DNA from 3 places in the Mesorhizobium sp. BR1-1-4 genome. Region 1 is predicted to be linked to each of the others. Evidence: riboswitches for the same ligand, from Rfam matches in the RefSeq annotation. Region 1 holds a riboswitch; each other region holds the start of a gene.
What was found. A riboswitch is a leader RNA that binds a small molecule or an ion and turns the genes downstream of it on or off. The one in region 1 is predicted to bind cobalamin.
Positions count from the first base shown of each region.

Region 2: another riboswitch for cobalamin. It lies ahead of bluB (5,6-dimethylbenzimidazole synthase); the one in region 1 lies ahead of LB571_RS22650 (aromatic ring-hydroxylating oxygenase subunit alpha).
Region 3: another riboswitch for cobalamin. It lies ahead of LB571_RS13290 (CbtB domain-containing protein); the one in region 1 lies ahead of LB571_RS22650 (aromatic ring-hydroxylating oxygenase subunit alpha).

Region 1 is NZ_JAIUIB010000010.1:260,142-265,600, reverse strand. Features, by position in the region: gene LB571_RS22655 (DUF680 domain-containing protein) at 1-39, opposite strand, end outside; cobalamin riboswitch at 531-733, shown strand; gene LB571_RS22650 (aromatic ring-hydroxylating oxygenase subunit alpha) at 846-2,093, shown strand; gene LB571_RS22645 (hybrid-cluster NAD(P)-dependent oxidoreductase) at 2,171-3,271, shown strand; gene LB571_RS22640 (PqqD family protein) at 3,213-3,842, shown strand; gene LB571_RS22635 (serine kinase) at 3,875-4,924, shown strand; gene LB571_RS22630 (glycosyltransferase family 2 protein) at 4,921-5,459, shown strand, end outside.
Region 2 is NZ_JAIUIB010000006.1:406,561-412,019, reverse strand. Features, by position in the region: gene dxs (1-deoxy-D-xylulose-5-phosphate synthase) at 1-646, opposite strand, end outside; gene LB571_RS16090 (pirin family protein) at 720-1,640, opposite strand; gene LB571_RS16085 (DUF2277 domain-containing protein) at 1,680-1,946, opposite strand; gene LB571_RS16080 (exodeoxyribonuclease VII small subunit) at 2,039-2,290, opposite strand; gene LB571_RS16075 (histone deacetylase family protein) at 2,294-3,220, opposite strand; cobalamin riboswitch at 3,399-3,581, shown strand; partial or broken gene bluB (5,6-dimethylbenzimidazole synthase) at 3,584-4,258, shown strand; gene LB571_RS16065 (hypothetical protein) at 4,375-5,358, opposite strand; gene LB571_RS16060 (TetR/AcrR family transcriptional regulator) at 5,449-5,459, opposite strand, start outside.
Region 3 is NZ_JAIUIB010000005.1:313,956-319,414, forward strand. Features, by position in the region: gene LB571_RS13275 (heparan-alpha-glucosaminide N-acetyltransferase) at 1-88, opposite strand, end outside; gene LB571_RS13280 (MFS transporter) at 325-1,524, shown strand; gene LB571_RS13285 (aromatic ring-hydroxylating oxygenase subunit alpha) at 1,528-2,703, opposite strand; cobalamin riboswitch at 2,847-3,046, shown strand; gene LB571_RS13290 (CbtB domain-containing protein) at 3,082-3,261, shown strand; gene LB571_RS13295 (CbtA family protein) at 3,277-4,080, shown strand; gene cobU (bifunctional adenosylcobinamide kinase/adenosylcobinamide-phosphate guanylyltransferase) at 4,073-4,588, shown strand; gene cobO (cob(I)yrinic acid a,c-diamide adenosyltransferase) at 4,590-5,204, shown strand; gene cbiB (adenosylcobinamide-phosphate synthase CbiB) at 5,201-5,459, opposite strand, start outside.

The sequences.
Region 1 (5,459 bases):
AGCCAGAAGGGCGGCGGCAGTGAGAATGATCTTTTTCATTTTTGTACTCCAGTATTTTTCCCGTCCGTCTAGCGGCGTGTCTTGGGATTAAATCGCGTCGTTCGGACAGCCCCGATGTGGGAGAGCCCCCTTGCCGTTTCCAATCACGAAGTTGTTCAGCGTGGACCATGACTCCACCACTTGAAATTGTACCAACGCCTTCTACATGTCTTATTTTTCCGTTTGATATCAAATAGTTGCATAAGATCACGCCCCGATCACCAACTGTGTCGGAAGGCTGGGCGTTCACACCGTCCTGCACGCACCGTCAACAGAAACGAACCGTTCGGTTCGATTTTAGACTCTGCTAATAGTCACTTTTCGAAACCATTAACCCTTTTCCGGCCCGCTGAGGGTCGAAAACGGTGCCCGCGCACCTGGCGAGAAGAGGCGATTCCCCCGCTGCAACCGCGCCGGGACGATCCCGCGTACGTGTCGCGCCGCATGGATGCGATGTCGCTTTCGTGCCGATGTCGCAAACCCTGTCGTGATTAGATCGAGCGATCTCAGGTGCCGCTGCGTGACGACGGAGCGGAGAATTGGGAAGCCGGTCAGATTCCGGCGCTGCCCCCGCAACGGTGGTGGAGTTCAAGTCGCAACGGGAGACCACTGGGCGAAAGCTTGGGAAGGTGTCGCGATGGTCCGCCAGGACAACTCCAGAGCCCGGAAACCAGCCCGAGATCGCTAGAACTCGACTGATCGCGGTGGGCGGTCAAGGGGCGGATGGTGTTGTCCGGCTTTCGCCGGCTTGCGCCCAGTCCTTCCTCCATCACCACCAGTTCAGTCCTTGAAAATGAGGACAGGACATGGACGCGCGCAACGACATGCTGAGGCTTTTGAACGGCCGCAGACAGGGCCTTTCGCTGGAACAGCCCTTCTATACCGACCCGGACTACTTCAAGCTTGACATGGAACTGATCTGGTATCGCGACTGGCTGTTCATCGGCCATGATTGCGAGTTGCCCAAGCCGGGCAGCTTCATCACCGTGCAGATCGGCGACTATCCGGTCGTGCTGGTGCGCGATCAGCAGGGCAAGATCAACGCTTTCCACAATTCCTGCCGCCATCGCGGCAGCCGCGTCTGCAACACCGACAAGGGCATGGCCGCCAAACTGGTGTGTCCCTATCACCAGTGGACCTACGAACTCGACGGCCGGCTGCTGTTCGCCCGCCAGATGGCCGATGGGTTCGACAAGAGCCAGTTCGGGCTCAAGCCGGTCGCCTGCGAAAGCGTCGCCGGCTATGTCTTCATCTGCCTGGCCAAGGAGCCCGCCGACTTCGCGCCGATGCGGGCGATGATCGAGCCCTATCTCCAGCCGCACCGGCTGAGCGAGGCCAAGATCGCCTTCGAGAGCACGATCATCGAGAAGGGCAACTGGAAGCTGGTCTGGGAAAACAACCGCGAATGCTACCATTGCGCGGGCAACCATCCTGAGCTGTGCAAGACCTTCCCGGAAGCGCCGACCGTGACCGGCGTGCAAGGCGCCGACAGCGATCCGGAGATGCTGGCCCACTGGGCGAAGTGCGAAGCTGTTGGCCTGCCCAGCAAGTTTCGCATCGACCCGGCCGGACAATACCGCGCCACCCGCGCGCCGCTGCTGCGCGATGCCCAGAGCTACACGATGACCGGCAAGCGGGCGGTGAAGAAGAACCTGTCCGACAGCGTCTCGGCCGACCGGATCGGCACGCTGATGCACTATCACTACCCGACAACCTGGAACCATATCCTCGTGGATCATGCGGTGACGTTCCGCGTGCTGCCGGTCAGCGCCACGGAAACAGCGGTTACGACCAAATGGCTGGTCCACAAGGATGCCGTGGAAGGCGTCGACTACGATCTCGCCGAACTCACCCATGTCTGGACCGAGACCAACGACCAGGACCGCCGCATCGTCGAGGAAAACGCCTTCGGCATCCTGTCGCCGGCCTACGAGCCCGGTCCCTATTCGGAGCTGCACGAGGGCGGCGTCATCCAGTTCGTCGACTGGTACGCGCGCTTTATGGGCCCACGGCTTTCCGAAGACGGCCGGCCTGCTCTGCGCAGTGTCGCCTAGCGCATGTCGGCCAAAACTGTGCAGCGGCTTTGGGATCACGACATGCCCAAAATGAAAAGTATGCAGGGATGAACGCCATGACTGATCTTGGCCTCTATCGCCACCTCGACCAGATGGCGCCGTGGAACGACAGGCTGCAGGTGCTGGAAGTAACCGGCGTCAGCGACGAGGCGCCCGACGTCAAGACCTTCACCTTCCGCTCCGACAACCAGACCTGGTTCCGCTACAAGCCGGGCCAGTTCGTGACGCTGGAATTGCCGACACCGGACGGCCCGCTGATGCGCACCTACACGCTGTCATCATCGCCGTCACGGCCATTCTCGATCGCGGTGACAGTGAAGGCGCAGGCGGGCAGCGTCGGCACACGCTGGATGTTCGATCACCTGACGCCCGGCTCGCACGTCAAGGCCTATGGACCGGGCGGCGACTTTTCGCTGCACAGCCACCCGGCGGCGAAATACCTGTTCATCTCGGCCGGGTCGGGCGTGACGCCGATGATGTCGATGCTGCGCTGGCTGAACGACTGCGCGCCATGGACCGATGTCGGCTTCGTCAATTGCGCGCGGCGCCCGGAAGAGATCATCTTTCGCAAGGAACTCGAACTGCTCGGCGGCCATATGCCGGGGCTGTCGCTCGGCTTCATGATCGAGGAGCGGTCGAGCCGCGAGGGCTGGTACGGCCATATGGGCCGCATCGACGCCATCCGGCTGCCGCTCCTGGCGCCCGATTTCCGCGAACGCGAAATCTTCTGCTGCGGCCCCGACCCTTTCATGCGCGCCGTGCGCGGCATGCTGGAGGCCGCCGGGTTCGACATGGCAAAATACCATCAGGAGAGCTTTGCCGCGCCGGCGGCGGAGGAAATCCCGGCGCCGTTTGCCTCGCCGGCTGAAGACGGCGCGGCGATTTGCGTCGAAGCCGCGACGCCGATCCGCTTCGCGCTTTCGGATGTCGACGCCGACTGTGTCGGCGGCCAGACCGTGCTGCAGACGGCGCGCGCCTCGGGCGTGCGAATACCGGCCGCCTGCGAATTCGGCCTTTGCGGAACTTGCAAAGTGAAGAAAGTCTCCGGCAGCGTCGAGATGAGCCACAATGGCGGCATCCTCGATCATGAGATCGATGATGGCTTCATCCTGGCCTGTTGTTCCAAGCCATTGTCGCCGCTTGAAATCGAGGCTTGATCCGCCCGGCTTTCGACTGAACCCGGAAATGGTCCCCCGTTGCTGGCAAAGGTTACCTTGCCAAGGAAGACCTGAAAGTTTAGGCGTTGTTGGTGGAAGCGGTCCTGCTGGCGGGCAGGAAATGCAGGACGGGGCAACAATGACGCATGACTCCCACGCCTATGCGGTAGCGAGCCGGGATATCGTTTTCGAATCTTTCGATGGCGAGGCCGTGGTGCTCAATCTTGCCAATGGCAAATATTTCGGCTTTTCCGATTCCGGCAGCAAGGTATGGCAGGCGCTTTCATCCGGCGCGGACGCCCAGGCTCTGGTCGGGCTGAGCGCCGGCGGCTCGACAATAGGCCAGGCCGAACTCGAACGCTTCATATCGCAATTACTCGAATTGGGTTTGCTGGTGCGCTTGGACGCGGCGGCGCAGCCTTTGCCGGGCGATTTGCCTGCCGAGCTTGCCGCCACGAACGAGCCGCTCAATGTGAGCATTCACGACGACCTCGCCGACCTGATCGTCGTTGATCCCATCCACGAGGTCGAGGAACCTCTCGGCTGGCCGGCGGTCAAGCAGGCTTCCTGAGGGGGCGGCCGCAGCGTGATGGAAGGCGATTGATGCCGCGCGTCACGCTCGAAACCTTGCCGGATTACGCCAGGTATCTCATCGCCGCCGCTGAAGGCGCGGCCGCGTGCTATCCGACCATGCGAAAGGTTCGCCTGCCCTGGCTTGAACTGACCGTGCATCTCGGTCACGGCGTGCTTGCCGATGCATTGGGCCATGCTTTTGTCGAGCCCGGGCATGACCAGCCGGCACCGTCCACGGGTCGCATCTTCATCGCGCATCCCGGCATTGACGGCATCCCGGAGCCGGCGCACTGGGGCGATGCCCATTTCACCGAGCACGGTTTTGCCAAACAGCTCGCCGAAGCCGGTTTGCGCGGGCACCATTTCCACGACCTGGATTTCTGGCAGGTCTACGATCCGCACCGCCGCGTCGGCGTGCAGCTGATGGCCTCGGCCGATGCCTTTCCGCCCTGGGAGCCGGGAGCACCGCTGCGTGGCTTCCTGCACTGGGAATATGCCGCGCGCGGCATGCGGCTGACGCATGCCGGCACGCTTGGCATCGACGGCAACGGTATTCTGCTTGCCGGCTCGGGCGGGGCCGGGAAATCGGGGACCGTCGCCGCCGGCCTGCTTAACGGGCTCGACAGTGTCGGCGACGACTATGTGCTGATCGATCTCACCGACGGCGTGACCGCGCGCCCGCTTTTTTCGACGTTGAAGCAGGACACGAAAGGTTTCGCCCGGCTGGGCCTGCGGCAGCGGCTAACCATGCAAGGCCCGCTGAACTGGCAAGGCAAGCGCACGTTCCATATTCACGACATCGCGCCTCGGCCGGTGCCCGCCATGCTGGACATCGTCGCGCTGGTGGTGCCACATATCAGCGGAGGCGGAGCAAGTTCGATTATGCCGGTGTCGCGCAGGGATGCCATGATTGCCTTGGCGCCGTCCGGCATCGCCCAGATGCCGGGCGAGCGCGAAAGCGGCTTTCGCTTCTTCAGCGAATTGACGCGCCACCTGCCGTGCTTCCGTTTGTCCCTCGGCATCGACCCGGCAGAGATCGCCCGCACGATCGAGGATTTCCTGACACGAGACGCCCGGTGAAGCTCAGCGTGATCATGCCTGTGTACAATCGCGAGCGCTATGTCGTCTCGGCGCTGCGCTCGCTCGTGCGGCAGCAAGATGCCGCCGATCTCGACATCATCGTGATCGACGACGGCTCGACCGACGGGTCGCCGGAGGCCGTGCGTTCGATGATGGCCGAGAACCCCTGCATTCGTCTTTTCCGGCAAGAGAACATGGGCGTGACCCGGGCTCGCAACGCTGGTCTCAGACTGCTCACGCCGGAAACGGAGCTCGTGTCGTTCCTCGATTCGGACGATGTCTCGCCTGCGGGACGATTCAAGGCCGATATCGCATGCTTTGACGCCGACCCCGCTCTGGAGCTTACCTATTCCCTGATGATGATGGTCGAACACATCGACGACGATCTGCTGGAACCCTGCCCCGGCAGCCATTTCATGACCGTGCGGGGAATTCATCTGTCGTCGGGCATTTTCTCGCGTAAGCTCATCGAACGGATCGGCGGCTTCGACGAGGCCTTCGGCCAGGCCGAAGACACCGACTACCTGCTGCGCAC
Region 2 (5,459 bases), on a different contig from region 1:
GCAGGCCGACATAGGCCTTGCCGGAAGCCAGACGCGCCAGATAGGCGCTCATGGCGCCGGTTGGCGGGGCGATCGACATGTCATTGTCGTTGAGGATGACGATGAGGCGCGCATCGAGCGCGCCGGCATTGTTCATCGCCTCATAAGCCATGCCGGCCGACATGGCGCCGTCGCCGATGACGGAGATGACATTGTTGCGCCCGCCTGAGAGGTCGCGGGCGGCGGCCATGCCGAGGCCGGCCGATATCGATGTCGAGGAGTGGGCGGCGCCGAACGGGTCGTATTCGCTCTCGGCTCGGCGGGTGAAGCCCGACAACCCGCCTTCCTGGCGCAAGGTGCGGATGCGGTCGCGACGGCCGGTCAGTATCTTGTGTGGATAGGCCTGGTGGCCGACATCCCAGATCAGCCGGTCATCGGGTGTGTTGAAGACATAGTGCAGCGCCACGGTCAGTTCGACCACGCCCAGCCCGGCTCCGAGATGGCCGCCGGTGCGCGACACCGCGTCGATCAGTTCGAGGCGAAGCTCTGATGCCAGTTGCGGCAAGTCGCTCTCGGCCAGCGTGCGCAGGTCGGCCGGGACGCGAACCCTATCGAGAAGCGGCGTATGCGGCGTTGCGTTCACGTTGGGCCCAGACTTTCTGTTCATCGGCGGATAGGCCGCCGGCCGGCGAAAGTAAATGCGTGTCGCTGACGCGGACGGTCAGCCCCTCACGATCTTCTCAGCCTTCCGGCAGCGGGATGAATTCTTTCTCATCGCCAGGAACGATATCGAAGCGGCCGGTCTTCCATTCCTGCTTGGCCTGCTCGATGCGCTCCTTGGACGAGGAAACGAAATTCCACCAGATGTAGCGCTTCGAACCGAGAGACGCGCCGCCGAACAGCATGAAATGCGCACCCATCGATGACGATATGATGATCTCGTCGCCGGGCCGGAACACCAGCAGCCGTTCCGCTGGAAAGGCATCACCCGAAATCGAAACCTCGCCCTCCAGCGTGTAGATGGCGCGCTCCTCGGCATCGCGCGGGATTTTGACGCTGGCGCCAGGCGCCAGCCGCAAATCTGCATAGAGTGTTTCGGAATCGGCCCGCACCGGAGACCGCAACCCCTGGAAATCGCCGATGACGACGCGGCCGCTGACGCCTTCGGCGTCGATTTCGGGAAGCCGCAGCGCCGCTGTGTTCTCGAACACCGGTGCCACCTCTTCCTTGCCGTCCGGCAGAGCCAACCAGGTCTGCAGGCCGGAGATCGACATCGGCGCGCCGCGCAATTCCTGCGGCGTGCGTTCGGAGTGGACGATGCCGCGACCGGCCGTCATCAGGTTCACGTCGCCGGGTTGAATGACCATTTCGGTGCCGAGCGAATCGCGGTGCCTGATCTTGCCGTCGAACAGATAGGTCACGGTCGACAGCCCGATATGCGGGTGGGGACGGACATCGAGCGCCTGGCCCGCGCGCATGATCGCGGGACCCATTCGATCGAAGAAGATGAACGGCCCGACCAGGCGCCGCTTGGCGGTCGGCAAGGCGCGACGCACCTCGAAACCGCCAATGTCCTTGGCGTTAGGGATAACCATCAGCTCGATCTGGTCGCTGGCGAAGGCATCGCCGGCCTCAGGGTCCTTGCCGGGGAAGAAGCTCATGAACTCTCCTCGTCAGCGGTCAGTGGGCGCTTGGGCATATCAGGCGAACCGGATCGCCGCTTTTGCTTTTAATTTGGCTGCCACCTCTTCGCGATTGCGCGGATGCTGGTGGGTTTCGAGGGAATCGAGCAATTCGCGTGCGGATGCCGCGATGGCTTCGACGGCATGATCGAACGCATGCTGGTTCTTGGCAGAAGGCCGCGTCGTGCCGCTCAGCTTGCGGACAAACTGCAGTGCCGCGTCGCGGACTTCGTCGTTGGTTGCCGGCGGATCAAAATTGAACAGGGTCTTGATGTTTCTGCACATCGCTTCCGTATCTCCTCTTGTCCGTTTCAATCGGGACGAACTGTATCCTCAATGATGATCGTGTCCAAAAACCGGTAAGGCTGCTCCGGACCTCAGTCCGCGTCGAGCGGCTCGGTTCCAACCGGCTTGCCGTCGCGCGACAGCCTGATCTTCTCGACCTTGTCCTCGGCGGCCTTCAGCAGCCGGTCGCAATGAACCTTCAGCGCCTCGCCGCGCTCGTAAATCCGGATCGACTGGTCGAGCGGTACGTCGCCACGCTCCAGATCATCGACGATCTTCTCCAGTGCGTCGAGTGCCTGTTCAAAGCTCATCGCCTTGACGTCTTCGTTGATCTCACCGGTCATCATTCATCCTTTCATCAGTCGCCCGACATGGGCGGCGACCGAAAATGCCAATCCCTGCAGATCGTAGCCGCCCTCGAGCAGGCTGACGAGCCGGTTGCCGCCGTGGATTGCGGCGCGCTGCATCAGCTGGCCGGTCGCCCAGTCGAAATCGTCCTCGGTCAGATTGATTTCCGCCAGCGGGTCGCGATGGTGCGCGTCGAAGCCGGCCGAAACGATAATCAGATCCGGCGCGAAATTGTCGAGTGCCGGCAGCACGCGCGACAGGAACGCATCGCGAAACACCTCGCTGCCCGTCCGAGGCGCCAGCGGCGCATTGATGATGTTGCCGGCGCCGGTCTCACTCTTCGCGCCCGTGCCGGGATAAAGCGGCATCTGGTGCGTCGAGCAATAGAGCACCGAGGGATCGTCCCAGAAAATATCCTGCGTGCCGTTGCCGTGATGCACGTCCCAGTCGACGACCGCGACACGCTCGGCGCCATGCTTCCTCTGCGCATGGCGCGCTGCGATTGCCGCCGTGTTGAAGAAGCAGAAGCCCATGGCCGTGGTCTTTTCGGCATGGTGGCCGGGCGGGCGGGCGGCGACGAAGACGTTGTCGGCGCGGCCCGCAAAGACGTCGTCGACGGCGGCATTGGCGGCACCGATCGCCGTAATCACCGCCTGCCAGCTTTTCGGGCTGGCAGTGGTGTCTGCGTCGATGCGGGCAATGCCTTCGTCGGGGACGGCGGCGCGGACACGCGCGACGAAATCGGCGGGATGCGCGTAGAGGATGGTCGCCTCGTCGCCTTGCGGTGCCTCGACGCGGTCAAGCGTGGCAAAAGCTTCGTCGTCGAGCACGCGCTCGATGGCGCGCAGGCGGTCGGGCCGCTCGGGGTGACCGGGCGGCGTGATGTGTTCGAGAAAGATCGGGTGCGTGTAGAGACGGGTGGCCATGCCCCCTATCTAGTGCCCCTGCGCCGTGATGGCCATGCGTCGCGGCTTGATCGCTGGGGAAAATCGAACCTGCGTCCATTGATGTCGCTGCGGGCATTGGCGGCGCCGGCCCTTCGGCGTAAGGTCGCAACCACTGCCTGGTGCCCGCCGGGCTGTTTGTTTTAGCCGCATTTTGCGACGCCAAGTGATTCCACTTGGCTGCAAATGCTCTGGCGGGAGAATCGGGAACACGGTTGAACTCCGTGGCGTGCCCAACGCTGTGAGGGGGACCGCGCCGGTAAATGCCACTGTCGATGACGGGAAGGCACCGGACGCGGGTTGATCCCGAGCCAGAAGACCGGCCTGGCAGGCATCGTCATCCGCATGGTCAGGCGGATGACATCGATTGCAATCGCAAGGGGACAAGCGATGCCGGAAGCTATGACCGCTCCAATGGGCGATGGATTTGACCAGATTGCGCGCGACGCTGTTTACCGCGCCATCTTCACGCGGCGCGACGTCCGCAGCCATTTTACATCGGAGGCGATCGACGACGAGGTGCTGGCGCGGCTGCTGCTTGCCGCCCATCACGCGCCGTCGGTCGGCTTCATGCAACCCTGGAATTTCATTATCATTCGCGATGCCGCGCGGCGGGCGGAAGTGCGCGACCTGTTCCTGGCCGCGCGAGAAGGGGAACTGCCTGAAATCGAGGCAGAACGGCAGGCGCTCTACCGCAAGCTCAAGCTCGAAGGCATTTGCGAAAGCGCTCTCAACATCTGCATCACCTGCGACCGCGAACGCTCGAAAGGCTCGCCGCTGGGGCGCTGGCACAATCCGGAGATGGATCTCTACAGCACGGTCTGCGCGGTGCAGAATTTCTGGCTGGCGGCACGCGCCGAAGGCGTTGGCGTCGGCTGGGTCAGCATCATCGAGGCGCAAGCGCTGAAAAGCTTGCTGGCCATTCCCGACCAGGTGACACCGATCGCCTATCTCTGCGTCGGCCGTGTTTCCGAGTTCGCACCGAAGCCGGATCTCGAAACACACGGCTGGGGCCGGCGGCTGCCGTTGCCCGAGCTTATCATGAGCGAGACTTTTCGCGCGCAAGGCGAAGCGCCGCTCAAATCAGCAGTGGCGCGCCTCGGCACCGTCGCCGGTGCGCCGGCGAGGCCGGTTGATCAGCTCGTCGCGCCGGCAGTGCCCCACCGTGAGCCACCGAAAGAAGCCAGTGCCTTGTCCTTGAGTTCCCTGAACTTCGACGAGGCTTCGGCCAGCCTGGCGTCCCAGGCGGCATCGGGCACCTGACCTTCGATGGTCTTGAAATAGACCTGCATCAGGCAGGCAATGGCGAACGGCTCAATGAAGGCCGCCTTGAAAGCCCAGGCAAAGACGATTGCCAGCACGAAAGCCCAGCCGGCGAGCTGCCCGGGCATGACGTAAAGAATAGCGGCTGCCGGAGCCAGCATCAGCAGGAAAATCACGAACGACACGCCCCACATGATGACCCCTAGCCAGACGGCATTCTTGACCATGGTCTTGCCGTTCTGGGCGTAGAGCACAACGCCTTGGCGCGCGGTTTCGAACGGCGAGGACGAACTGATGCGGATGTTGTAGCCGAGAATGATCTCGTCGACATAGGTCAGCGACAGGCGAATCACCGTGTTGAGGAACGAAACCAGGCCGCTCAGGCCAGGAATGGGCAGGAAGGCCGCGATGCCGCCGAGCAGGCCGGTGATGGCGCGTATGGCGCCCTTGACCAATTGGTCGACGACGAAAAGGATGTTGGCCTCGGCAAAACGCTCGGTCACGACTTCTTTCGCGTAGGCGATCTGGTTCTGGCCGTCGGGAATATCATTGCCGTCGATCAGATGCACCATGACGGCGATATGGCCCGCCTTGACGACGTAGAGAATGTATTCGCGGATCCAGTAGACGGCGATCGAGACGATGCCGAAACCGACCACGCCGCCCCACATCGCAAAAGACAATGGTCCGTCGGGATCGGTAGAAATATGGCCGACGCCATAGCCGACGGAGGCGCCGGTGCCGGTGGCCACGATGTAGGCCAGCGTGATGCCGAAATAGACGATCATGCGAAAGACAATGAAAGGCCAGGTCCGCATCATGATGGACACCGACCTGCCGATATCGAAATCCCACATGCCCCGAATCTCCCCTCAGAGATGGCTGCGGAGGATGCGCTCAAACCGGCTATTGTCAATTGCAGGCAGTGGCGGGACTGCCATGGTGGTTCATCTTGAAA
Region 3 (5,459 bases), on a different contig from region 1:
CGATCAGCGCGATGCCACGCAAAATATCGATGGCGACGATGCGCTTCGATGGCTGCGGGACGGGTACGGTCGGCGTGTGGATGCTCATGGTCTCGCGATCTGATTCAGCCCCTCCACGACGACTATCACGGTTGCACCGGATAGAAGAAGACCGGGCGCCTTGGCCTGCACCGCGCGGCGGGGTCCGCGCCAGCCGCCGGGTTGGGCCAGCGCGGAAAAGCCTTTGACCGGCTTCGCTTTTTGCCGGATGTGCGTCGGTTTCCTCTTAATGGGCCTGAAATGTCCACGGCAGATTTGACGCCGCGATTCTGCTTTGGGGAAGCAATGTCCACCCATGTTCGTCATCCGATCTGGCTTCCGGCCCTCAAGGCCGCGGATGCGCGCACCTTCGCCTCGCTTTACGCGGTCGAATCCTTCGCCCGCGCCATGGTGTCGAGCGTCATACCGATCCAGGCCTACGAGATTCTCCACAACGAGCAGATCGTCTCCATCCTTTACACCGCCGTGTCCCTGCTCGGCCTGTCGGTGACCTTATTCATGCCGATGCTGATCCGCCGCTTCGCGCGGCGCTGGGTCTACACGGCGGGCGCCTGCCTGCTCGCTATCGGCTCGCTGTTCTTCGTCACCCATACGCTCGCCGGGCAACTGGCCGGGATGCTGTGCCGGGTGATGGGTGCCAGCGCGCTGTCGATCACGCTCAACCTCTACATCATGGATCACATCCGCAAGACCGATTTCATGCAGGCCGAATCGCTGCGCATGGCGTGGTCGATGGTTGCCTGGACCTGCGGGCCGACGCTCGGCATTTTTCTCTATACGCGCTTCGGCATTTGTGCCGCGCATGGCGCGGTGGCGGTGTTCGCCATGGCCTTGCTGGCGCTGTTCTGGACCTATCGGCTGAGCGACAACCAGTCGATCCGCCCGGGCAAGACACGACCGGCCAATCCGCTCGCCAATATCGGCCGCTTCGTCGCCCAGCCGAGGCTGAGATTGGCCTGGCTGATAGCCTTCGGCCGTTCCTGCTTCTGGACGACCTTCTTCGTCTATGGACCGCTGTTCATGGTCATCACCGGCGAGGGTGAATTGGCCGGCGGCCTGCTGGTCTCGGCCGGCAACGCGCTGCTGTTCATGGCGATCTTCTGGGGCAAGGCGGGGAAACGCTTCGGCGGCCGCAGGACCATGACTTTTGCCTATTTCGCCATGTCGGCGACGCTGCTGGCGGCCGGTGCCGTGGGCGAAACCGTGCCGTTGCTCACCGGTGCCTTCCTGCTGTGCGGCGCCTTCTTCACCATCGCGCTCGACGCGCTGGGTTCGACCGCCTTCATGCGCTCGGTGCGCTCTTATGAGCGCGCGCAGATGGCGGCGGTCTACCGCACCTATCTCGATTTTTCCGAACTGACGCCGCCGCTGGTCTATTCGGTGGTGCTGGCCTTCTTCGGCCTGGGCTCGGTGTTCGTCACGCTTGGGCTACTGGCAGCCTTTTGCGGCTTCATGACCTGGCGATATCTGCCGAAGTCGCTGTAATCTTCAGGCCTCGGGTGAGCGCGCAGCGTGCCGTTCGCGCACCCAGTTGTGAAAACGGTGCAGGTCGTACTCCTCGGGCATCAGCACGCCAGCTGTATGACGCATCGAGCGGAGGCCCTTCTGGTTGACCTCGCAGATTGCCGCGTCCTCCTCCAGCACCTGTGTGCCGAAGGCAACGATGTTGTCGATGTCGGTCTCGGCGAGCGCCTCGGGCGCGAACAGCCATTCCGCGGTCAATTCGGTCTGTTCGGGACCGAGCGGCGTAAGCCGCACGGTCCTGACATAGTCGACATGGCCGACAATGAACATCGACGGCAGGTTGGTGGCGTAAGTCTGACCGGCGGTTCGTTCCGCCGGCGTCAAGCCCGGGAAGACCGGCCCGTGCGCCTGCCCATCACGCGACCATGTCTCAGCCCCGGTGCGCAGGCCGCCGGAAAATTCCGGCGCGTCATTGTCGGCGTGACGGAGCCATTCGGGATCGTCATGCCGGCTCATCAGGCCGCGGCCATAGATCGGCACCAGCCGCGACAGGTCCTTGTGGACGCCCGGGCAGTGCAGGCACTCGTTGAAATTTTCCCAAAAAATCTTCCAGTTGCAGTTCATCACCTTGCGCAGCACGTGCCCTGATACCAGCGTTTCCAGCGGCCAGTTGTCGAAGTCGCCGGAGGCCGGGTCGAAGGAGGATTGCGCCGAGCTGGCGGCATCTTCCGCAAGATTGACGAAGACGAAGCCCCGCCACACCGAGAGCGCGACGCGATAAAGCGGGTGATCGGCCTTGTCGAAGCCGTCAGGCAGCGATTTCGACGGCACGCGCACCAGATCGCCACGCAGCGAATAGGACCAGGCGTGATACGGGCAGGTGATCAGCCGCGCCTTCAGCCGGCCCTGGCTTTCCTGGCAAAGCTGCGAGCCGCGATGCCGGCAGGTGTTGTGGAAGGCATGCAACTCGCCGGTGTCGTCGCGCAGCAGGAGGATTTCCTGCGTACCGACGCGGAAGGTGCGGAACGCCAAAGGCTGGGCAAGGTCGGCCTCGCGGCAGACGAGCAGCCAGTTCCTGTACCAGATGGCGTCGAGATCGCGCTGATAGTTGTCCTGGTCCCAATAGGCCGACGAGGGCAGCGTCGGCTCCGTTCGAGTCAGGCCGTTGTAGGGCTCGCGCTCGCTGGCATTGGGCTGCATGGCTGGCTTCCCGTGAGGGGTGCCAGCCGACACCCGGCCATGAAGTTTGTCAATCGGGACGGGATGAGGGCAGCTTCGCCGATACGGCGCTCCTGCGCTGGCGGCTGTCGGAATTTGGTTTGCCGGGCGCGGCGAATTTCCCTATAGTCCCCGATGTCGTCGGTTCCTTTTTGGAGCCAAGAGGGAATGCGGTGCGGGCAGGAATTCCTGCCCAATGCCGTGGCTGCCCCCGCAACTGTGTGCGGTAGTCCTCTCCATATGCCACTGAAGATTTTTCTTCGGGAAGGTGGGGAAGGGCGCTTATCCGCGAGCCAGGAGACCTGCCGGCGACAGGAAACTGACTTCGATGCCCTCGGGTGGAGGGCGAAAGGACAAGACATGACTACCGCTTCCGTCTCCCTCGGCGCCTCCGTCTCCTCGCAGTCGCGCTTCATGCAGCTCGCGCTCGCGGCGCTGCTCGGCATCTTCGTCGTCGGCTTTGTCGGCTTCTCGCATATCGATGCGGTCCACAATGCTGCCCACGACTATCGCCACTCGATGGCGTTTCCCTGCCACTAACGAGGATCCGACATCATGAATCTGTTTCGCAACGTCGTGTTCGTCGCGGCGATCGCGGGGCTCGTGGCCGGTGTCGTTCTCGCCTGCATGCAGGCCTATGCCACCGTGCCGCTGATCCTCAAGGCGGAAGTCTACGAAAAGGCCGGCGGCGGCCACCACCATGATCACGCGGCCGCACCAGCGGCGACCAATGATGCCATGAGCACGGTGGCGCCCGCTGGGAATGCCATGAGCTCTGCCGCGCCCGCGGGCACCGATGCCGTGACACCGGCGGAGGAAGACGAAGGCTGGGCGCCGGCCGACGGTTTCGAGCGTTTCGCCTTTAGCGTGGTTGCCAATATCGTCACCGGCATCGGCTTCGCACTGGTCCTGGTCGCGGTTTCCGAGTTCTTCGGCGGCGTCGGCAACTGGCGCCAGGGTGTGTTCTGGGGCCTGGCCGGCTTTGCCGTGTTCACACTGGCACCGGGTCTCGGACTGCAGCCGGAACTACCGGCAATGCCGGCGGCCGATCTTCTGCCGCGCCAGATCTGGTGGACGGCGACGGCGGCCGCGACCGCGATCGGCCTAGGCCTGATCGTGTTTCGCAGATCGCTGCCATTGACCATCCTCGCCGTCTTGCTGATCGTCGCGCCGCATGTCGTCGGCGCGCCGCAGCCCGACAGTTTCGAAACACCGATCCCGGAAGGCCTGCACCATCAGTTCGTGGTGGCGGTGACGGTGACCAATCTGGTGTTCTGGCTGGTGCTCGGCGCGATCGTGGGCGTGGTGCGCAGGCGCTTCACCGGCATGGCGACCAGCCTGCGCGACAGCTTTGCCTGATCGCGGCAGGCTGACCTTCATCATCGGTGGTGCGCGCGCCCCCCCCCCCCCCCACGCCGAAACCCTGATGACGGCATTGCCCTCGCCATGGGCCTATATCGCCACGGCGCAAGCCTATGACGACGAGATGCGCGAGCGCATCGCGCTGCACCGCTCGCGGCGCGGTGAGGGCTGGTCGACCATCGATGCGCCACTCGACCTCGCCGAAGCGCTGGAGGCGTTGCCAGACGGGCAGCCGGTGCTTGCCGACTGCCTGACGCTGTGGCTGACCAATCACATGCTGGCCGATCACGACGTCGAGGCCGCGTGCCGGCGGCTGGCGGACGTGCTGTCTCGGCCGCGCGGACCGTGGTTCGTGGTGACGAACGAGGTCGGGCAAGGCATCGTGCCCGACAACGCGCTGGCGCGTCGGTTTCGTGACGATGCCGGCCGGCTCAACCAGCGGGTCGCCGCGATTGCCGACACGGTGCTGCTCATGGTGGCGGGGCTACCGCTCAAGGTGAAGTGAAATGACCGATATCGACGACAAGGATGAAGAACGCCATCGCGCCAAGATGGCCAAGCGCAAGGCGGTGCAGGACGCCGAGGTTGCGGGCAAGACGATCGAGAAAGGGTTGCTGATCGTCAACACCGGTCCCGGCAAGGGCAAGACCACGGCCGCCTTCGGTCTCGCGCTGCGCGTGCTCGGCTACGGCAAGCGCGTCGGCGTCGTCCAGTTCATCAAGGGCAAGTGGCACACCGGCGAGAAGGACGCCTTTGCCGTCTTTGGCGACCGTGTCGTCTGGCACGCAATGGGCGAGGGTTTCACCTGGGAGACGCAGGACCTGAAGCGCGACATCGCGGCCGCCGAGGCCGCCTGGGCCAAGGCGCTGGAATTGATCGCCGACCCCTCGATCAGCCTTGTCGTGCTCGACGAGCTCAACATTGCCTTGCGCTACGACTATCTCGCTCTCGACAAGGTGGTTGCGGCGCTCAAGGCTCGCCGCGAAGGCCTGCATGTCGTCGTCACCGGCCGCAACGCCAAGCCGGCACTGATCGAGGCGGCGGACCTGGTCACCGAGATGGGGGTGACAAAGCACCATTTCTCGGCGGGCGTGAAAGCGCAGCAAGGCATCGAGTTCTAGAAAACCAGAACGGCGATCAGCGCGACCAGGCCGAACAAGCCGATCAGCAGGTAGTCCGCGACCCGGTAAAGCTTGAGCGCCCGCCTGATATCGCCGCTGTCGACATCGCGGCGGCCGCCTTCGCCCATGAAGATGTCGTCGACCATGACACCGCCATAGCTGCGTGGTCCGGCGAGCGCCAGCCCGAGCGCGCCGGCCATGGCCGCTTCCGGCCAGCCGGCATTGGGCGAGCGGTGTTTTTTCGCGTCGCGCCGT